2 regions of the Vibrio celticus genome follow, and region 2 is predicted to be linked to the other one. Evidence: riboswitches for the same ligand, from Rfam matches in the RefSeq annotation. Region 2 holds a riboswitch; the other holds the start of a gene.

Region 1 (4,088 bases), on a different replicon from region 2:
CTTTGCAGCAGGTATCGGCTTACTTGGGTTTGCTACGTTAGTTGTGTGGGTCAATCAACTCACGGCTTGGTTAACCTTTGCAAGCTTGTTGGGCTATGCGGTCATCTATACCATGTACTTGAAGCGAGCGACGCCACAGAACATCGTGATAGCAGGGATCGCAGGCGCTATGCCTCCGCTATTGGGCTGGACGGCAGTCACCAACGAGCTGCATTCAAACGCTTGGTTGTTGGTGATGATCATCTTTATTTGGACGCCTCCCCACTTCTGGGCGTTGGCAATTCATCGTCGTGACGAGTATGCCAAAGTGAACATCCCCATGCTGCCTGTAACCCACGGAATCGAATACACTAAGACGTCTATTTTGCTGTATACCTTGTTGCTTAGCATCGTGTGTATATTGCCTGTATTGGTTGGCATGAGCAGCTGGATATATCTGAGCGCTTCATTGGTACTTAACGGTGGGTTTGTTTATCACGCTTGGATACTGAAATATCGTGATGAGCCTAATATGGCGATGAAGACCTTTAAGTTCTCCATCTATCATCTCATGATCTTGTTTGTGGCTCTGTTGGCAGACCACTATCTACTTTGATAACCGCATTTCTGCTGTTGCTGAATAAGAAAACGGATGCTCTGGGCATCCGTTTTTGTTTGGCTAATTACACAAGCTCACATACTTGAAAGTAAGTAACTCGCTAACAATTAGTCCACTTTGTTCCAAGCATCTTGCCAGTGTGAACCTACACCTGGTTCGTACTGAGTTGCTGTTGGAGCCCATTGAACACAGTAGCCAGAGTATGGGAACTCTTTACACTGATAAACACCACCATCGCTGCTCAGAACCTTTGTTCCTGCAGTATAAGATTCAATGCTTTCTGGGAACACGAAGTCGTAATCGCCCGCTGGTGGCGGTGTTTGCTCATCCATTAGATGGAAATCAAGCGTATTCTGATCCACTAAGTTACCTTGGTCATCTTTCGTCACAACCACAAGCATGTGGTGGCCAGCTTCAGACTTAGAAAGAGTCAGTTGAACATCTTCAACTTGTCCGTCTGTTAGGTCCGATTTCTGAGATGCAAGTGCTTCACGGTGATGGTTGTACACGGTAAGCTCAGCTTGGATATCGCCTGTTGCCGCTAACGTAAGATCAAGCTGAGTAGGTTGGCTCTCATCGATAATGTACTCTGATTCTAAGCCCGTTACTTCAAGCTCATGCTCGGGTTCTGGAGTATCAATCTTGTAGCCGATTTCGACACTGTTAAAGCCAGAGCCTGCTTTTAGATAAACAGGATTCGTGCCGTAAACGGGTGCGAAATCGCCTTGGTCATTCAATTGACCTGCTTTGATTTGCGTCTGCTCTTGGTTGATCTTAGAAGCAAGCGCGTAAGACCAGTTATTGGCTTTGCCTTGTTCAGAAGTTTCAATCACAAGCTCAGTGCTGTATGAAGCGTTCTCACCAGACTGGTCGAATACACGCGTATAAACAGCGTCACCAACATTCAGGTCTTGTGTCGGGTTGATTTGACCACCTTGATCCCAATCAGGAATGATAGGGCCGTCGCCATCAAATTTCACGTCGATAACGTTGTAGAAAGCTGCTGCAGTGTCACCTACATCCCATACGGCAAGGATCACTTGATAACCTTCACGCTCTGGCACATTACACAAGTGACTGACTTGCATCGGTGGCTGTTCCATATTGCCTTCAACAACACAGAATGGCGTTAAGTCAAAAGAGCTGCGAGCCAACGGCTGGTTTGGATTCCAGTCGGGTTGAGTAATGTAATATTTCCAATCGCGAGTCTTGTGGTTAGCTGTGAATGTCCACTCGAAGTATTGAGAACCAGACTTGATAGGGCGTTTAACCCAGCGGTCTGCCTTTTGTTCGTCTAGTGCTGCTGCTAAAGAAGATTGCGCACTGGCGATTTTCCCATCAACAGGGCCAACTTCTGGGAAGCCTTCAGGGCCTTCTACACTTTGTGGTTCGTATTGGATACCACCACAGTTGGTGTTTTTCTCTTGCGTATCACTTGCAGGGAACTTACATAGGGCAATACGGCTCTCAGCTACGCCATTGTTGTATGCCGAGACATAACCGTGACCGAAGCTTGCACCGCTTACGCTAAGAAGCGATAGCGCGATGAGTGATTTTTTTTGGAGTTGTTTCATTATTTGTCCTTACTGTATTTGGCCGACAAAAAAGAGAGCACCCCGGCATGCATTTACACTTAAATTCTATTAAGTGGCGGCCCCGCTATCATAGACAGAATATTTGTCGACAGACCGGTGGCTTTGCGTCCTATTCTTTCAAATAGTTTGCCAGAAGTGCGTTTGAGCAATCGAAATGTAGCCAACCAGTTTTATAAATGCGAATCAATCGATTGAAATGTGGAATGCCAATCTCGAACTTTTAATTCTTGATACAAATTAACTTGCTATATGTTTAGTTCGTTAACGTATAAATTATTGATATAAATAAAGAAAGCATTTGCTCTAATCGTTTTAGTGAATGAATTTGGGTTGTTTCGCTTCGCTCTGTACAACAATTGTGCGCATATCAAAACCAAACCTTTGGTTTCCACTAACCGAACCCTGACACGCCATGTATGAAAAACCGGACAATTGATTGGTATGAATTATATAAAGGAGCCGGTATGGAATTCACAGAACTAGACAGAGACGCGTTGTATCAAACGTGGATGTCACAAAAATCGAGAATGCGAATTACGCAGATGGAGTTTTCAAAAAAGCTAGGCATGAACCAGCTTGATTTCTCAAGAGTGCTAAGAGGGGAGACGCCATTAACCATGTCTTTCATTAGTCACTTTTGTCGTTTACTTCATTTGGAACCAAGGAATGTATTCCCCTCGCTGAAAGAGGGCAATGAGTCTGGGCCTAAAGTGGTCTACCTGAAAAGTAGAATGAGTGTTGATGGTGAGATCCAAAATGCTTATATTGAAGGAAATCAGGTAATTGTAGAGTACGCACACACTGTTCAACATGATTGATTTTAGAGTTAGCTCTGATTTTTAACCCCCTTTTTCTACAACCTTTTTACATAGGGTATAGCATACTTAGTTAGATTCCTTAATTTTAACTAAGTGCGTTATGAACTCTTTAAAAGTCCTTTTGCTTGTTGCAACCAGCATTTTCTTGTTTGGTTGTGCAGGCGGCCCAATTAGAACTGCTACTAAATTTACCAGCTACGAAGATTTTCAGCCATGATTGACTTGCTGGATGATGCCAAAGACGCGATCAACTATTGGGTTGAACGTTTAGGTGATACTCTACACAACATAGATGATGCATAGAAAGAGCGAATAATGCTAGAGAAAGAGAACCTGATTAAGTTGGCTCGAATGCAGATGCCATTTGGAAAGTACGCAGGTCGTACACTGATTGACTTACCTGAAGAATATTTGCTGTGGTTCGATAAAAAGGGATTCCCGTCTGGTGAACTCGGCGACTTATTAAAACTGTGCCTTGCTCTGAAAATTGAAGGGCTTGATAGTGTCGTCAAGCCATTGAAAAGAATGTAATTAAATAAAAGCTCACGCTGTTCACGTGAGCTTTTTTGTTTTTAAGTTCGACACAATTTCACATGCATGATGAAGCTTGAAGGATGGATCTTCTTACCTTCCTATAAAATACGCAATCGATAGCGTGTAAATAATGGTATACAGGGTGTTTTAAATATAAAACACAAAAAAAATTGCGTTTATTTTTAATTAGTGATTGAAACTAGAGTTTTTACTAGTTAAGTTACAAGGAACAAGAAGATTAGTGCTGATAGAAAGTGACGTGAGACAACGTACATTCAGCTCAAGGATAGAAAAAAGGAAGAAGTAAGCAATGTTCCAGACTGATGATGTAAGAATTAACAAAGTAAAAGAGTTATTACCCCCTGTTGCTGTTTTAGAAAAGTTTCCAGCGACAGAAGTTGCTTCTTCTACAACCTTTGAAAGCCGCAAAGCGATCCACAATATTTTAGATCAGAGCGATGACCGCTTGCTTGTTATTGTAGGTCCATGTTCTATTCATGACACAGAAGCTGCTCTTGAGTACGGTAAGCGTTTGAAAGTGTT
Region 2 (4,088 bases):
AATCCAGTCACGCAACAAGTAACGGCTACTTAAGAAGGCTAAGGTCGCACCGATCGCACTTGCGAAAGATACTAGCAGCAAGCTATTCCAGAAGCCAAATAGCGCAGCCCCTAATAGGGTCACAACAGCGGCTCCGGGAATGGAGAAAGCCGTAATCATGACATACGCGACAAAATAGATAGCGGCAGCAGCAATAAAGTTGCTGTCAATATAGTCATTTAACACAGCTTGTTGGGCCTTAGCATTTTCAAGCGTTAAGTACTGGCCGAAATTGATGCCTAACACCACGATGGTTACGACCAACACAATACCCAATATCATTTTCTTACTCATTGATACTTCCTCTAAATTTTCAATGCATACCGATAGTATAGATAGACAGGCAAAGCATAGATTAACTTTCATCAGATATAAAAAAAGCCGCAGTAAATGAACTGACCCCCAATAGTTGGACACCAATTATTGGGGGTCTTTTTATGTCCAAATATAGCCGAGAGCTAAAATGTATCATTGCTAAGCAATACTTAGATGGCACGTCATCTCTCTACTTAGCAAAACAATATTCAATTTCTTCAAGGCAGATACGGTATTGGGCTCAAGTCTTTGCCATCCATGGTACTGATTCATTTTTACCAACTAAGCATGCCGCGACTGCTCAAACAAAACGAAAAGCATTGAATTTAATGTGGACGAATGAATGGTCTCTCACGCACACTAGCGCAGTATTAAACCTCTCATCCCTGGGATACTCTCTGTCTGGCTCAAACGATTTAATGAGCTCGGTATCAAGGGGCTCAAAATGCGCCAGAAAGGAAGACCCTCAATGAAACAGCAACCTCAACGAACCACTAAGCCTGATAATGAAATGACACTTGAGGAGCTAAAAGAGGAGTTAGTCTACTTACGAACCGAGAATGCTGTTTTAAAAAGTTGGAAGAGTTGGAGCAGGAAAAACCGTCGAACAAAGAAAAAGCGGTCATAGCTCTAACTCTTAAAGGCAAGTACCCGTTGAAGCACTTACTGCAGACTCTACAGCTGGCAAAAAGTGTCTTTTATTATCAGGCTCAAACGAGCAAGCGCCCAAATAGCTACGAACGTGAGCTGCGGTTGATAAAGTCAATTTATCATGAACATAAGGGCCGATACGGTTATCGTCGTATTCATTTAGAACTAAAAAATCAGGGGGTCGCGCTTAATCACAAAACGGTTCAAAGGCTTATGGCTCAGCTCAACCTTAAATCGACGGTCAGGATTAAAAAGTACCGTTCATACCGAGGAGAGTCTGGAACAGCTGCTCCCAACGTGCTTGAAAGAGATTTTAGTGCGACTCAACCCGATGAAAAGTGGGTAACTGATGTCACGGAGTTCAAAGTCAAAGAGCAGAAAGTATACTTGTCTCCAGTTGTCGACTTGTTTACTCAGGAAGTGGTAGCTTATAGAGTGGCCAAAAATGCCTGCTTGCCGCTTGTCACGGATATGCTGACGGAGGCTATATCAACGCTTAAACCCAACTCAAAGCCAATTATACACAGCGATCAAGGTTGGCAATATCGCCATCGACAGTATCAGAAAAAGGTAGCGGAGAGTGGGTTAACGCAAAGCATGTCGAGAAAAGGTAACTGCTTGGATAATGCTGTTGCTGAAAACTTTTTTGCTTTACTCAAAACCGAGATGTATCACAACCAAAGCTTTGAAGATGCAGATGCTCTGATAGAGCAAATTAAAGAATACATCGAGTACTACAATACCAAACGTATAAAAGTGAAACTAAAAGGCCTGACTCCGATAGAATATCGAACTCAGGCCTTGAAAGCCGCTTAACAGAAATGTCCAACTTTATGGGGTCACTTCAAAATGCGGCTTAGTTATGTATATAGATTGCACTGACAAAGTTAATTGACGCGATTGATAAGCTCTTCACGACGCTGCTGAGGTATAACAGACCAATGTGTTCCATTGATCGCGCCTTCTAGCGCCCAAAGTAGTTCAATACTGACAGAAGACGCATGCGATTCTTTGATGGCGTTAAATGCGTTTACAGAGCCAGATTCATATAAACGTTCTACAGAATCGATCCCTGCCTTTTTCAACATACGCTCGGTAGCGAGTCGAAGATTAGGCAGATCCTTGAGTCGGGTCGGCTTGGCAGAAGACTGCTCAGCTTTTTCTTCTTTAGCAAAACCTAGAGACGTGGTTGCAAGCTGCAAGATTTTCTCTTGATCTTGCCAGAGGCCTTCAGGTAAAGCGAAATATTTAGTAACGACAGGGAAACCACGTTTTTTGTAGACGTATGGTTGAAACCCTTGTTGTTCGAATTGTTTCGTTGTGCCTTTGTCTGCGCGTATGTGCAACTGGTCATTTACAACCAGAGCAAACATAGTGTCATCAGCAAAAAGACCGAAGCCACCAAACATTGAGCGTGATTTTATTTTTCCTAGGGACTCAAATAACTTCATCGAGTCCTTTAGTATCGGTTTATCCATGTTATTTATCTCGGTGTATTTGAACTACGCCACCAAATAAGCAGGTCCGAGAGATTAGCAAAATGTTGCAATTAAATTGTCAATAAGCCGTAAATTACTAAATTATTAGTAGTTACTGCATTTTGCCATCGGTAACCCCGCTACCATACCAACGAGTGGTTTAGGCCGGAAGCTTTGCGTCTCACTCTTTCGAGTGGTTTGCCCTGTGCGTGACTGATTGAATAGAATAAAGTTTTTGTTGAATGAAGCTCACAGTTGATATTTCAAAATGTGACATTGCTTCAATTAATGATCTTTCATTTATGCATAAGGGTTCATTATGGTTGCTGATAAAAAAAGCGCACCTAAAGGTGCGCTTGATGAAATTAAACTCGAATTATCAATTAATTTAACGTCTTAACTGTACTTCGTTCAACAATTTCAGGGTGCATTTCGAAGACGCGTTTTTCGTGGTCTTTGTCTTTGATGCGCTCCAATAGAATTTCGAATGCATTCTTACCAACACGACGTTTTGGTTGGTGAACTGTCGTTAACGGCGGAGAGAAGTATTCAGCGAGTTCGATGTTGTCGTAACCGATCACTGAGATATCTTCAGGAATGCGGATGCCTTTTTCTTGCAGTCGGCTCATTAAGCCGAGTGCCATTGTGTCGTTAAAGCAGAATACTGCCGTTGGACGATCTTCCATCTCAACGATTTGTTCTGCAGCAAGAACAGCCGTATCACACTCAAAGTTGCCTTCGATGATCATATTTTCATCAGCAGAAATCTTTGCTTCGTTGAGTGCGCGCTTGTAACCGGCAATACGTTCAACACATGCTGCTTTGTCTAAGTGGCCACTTAAACATGCAATCTTAGAGTGACCGCGTTCAATAAGGTATTTGGTCGCTAGGTAGCCACCTTCTTCTGAGTTATCGATGATCTTATCAGCCTGAGAGCTCTCTGGACCCCAGTCCATGATAACTTTAGGGATGTCAGCGTGACGGTCTAACATCTCTCTTAGTTCTTCAGTTAGGTCAGAACACATAACTAAGATGCCATCTACACGTTTCTCTGCAAGCATTCGAATGTAGTCACGTTGCTTCTCATAGATGCCGCCCGTATTACACAGGATCAAAGTGTAACCTTGACGGTAGCAGTAGCTTTCAACACCATCGATAACTTCAGAGAAGAATAGGTTAGTTGATTGAGTCACTAGCATGCCAATAGTGCGTGTTGTATTACATTTCAAGCTACGAGCAACAGCACTTGGTGCATAGTTCAGTTCATCTACGGCTTTGTTTACTTTTTCTTGAGTTGCTTCTGCAACAAAGCGAGTTTTATTAATTACGTGAGAAACGGTTGTTGTTGATACGCCGGCTAAGCGAGCGACATCTTTTATAGTGGCCATGGTTTTATCCTATTAGAAGCTACTTTCCCAAAGTACGGAATAAAGTAGCCGTTAAGCTACCTAACTAAGAGCTTAAATTTGTAGGGCTCTTTGGGTACTAAAGTGCTAAAAAACAAAAAACCGCTATTGAGCGGCTTGTCTTAACACCGAAATGCTCTGAACTTTAATAAGCATAGCATTTCGTGAATGTTTCATATTTTATCGTTTGCGGTCACAA

What was found. Region 2 has a riboswitch for cyclic di-GMP ahead of OCV19_RS10430 (TfoX/Sxy family DNA transformation protein). Riboswitches for the same ligand answer to the same signal wherever they lie in the genome.
Region 1: linked by a shared signal. The riboswitch ahead of gbpA (N-acetylglucosamine-binding protein GbpA) and the one ahead of OCV19_RS10430 (TfoX/Sxy family DNA transformation protein) in region 2 are both predicted to bind cyclic di-GMP.

Annotation. Positions count from the first base shown of each region.
Region 1 is NZ_AP025464.1:1,038,986-1,043,073, reverse strand. It holds gene cyoE (heme o synthase) at 1-595, shown strand, start outside; gene gbpA (N-acetylglucosamine-binding protein GbpA) at 706-2,172, opposite strand; cyclic di-GMP riboswitch class I at 2,245-2,334, opposite strand; gene OCV19_RS20610 (hypothetical protein) at 2,658-3,011, shown strand; partial or broken gene OCV19_RS20605 (DUF3313 domain-containing protein) at 3,112-3,222, shown strand; gene OCV19_RS20600 (DUF3820 family protein) at 3,327-3,542, shown strand; gene aroG (3-deoxy-7-phosphoheptulonate synthase AroG) at 3,856-4,088, shown strand, end outside.
Region 2 is NZ_AP025463.1:2,316,732-2,320,819, reverse strand. It holds gene OCV19_RS10445 (TVP38/TMEM64 family protein) at 1-333, opposite strand, end outside; gene OCV19_RS10440 (transposase) at 477-827, shown strand; gene OCV19_RS10435 (IS3 family transposase) at 940-1,821, shown strand; gene OCV19_RS10430 (TfoX/Sxy family DNA transformation protein) at 1,893-2,483, opposite strand; cyclic di-GMP riboswitch class I at 2,611-2,696, opposite strand; gene purR (HTH-type transcriptional repressor PurR) at 2,867-3,871, opposite strand.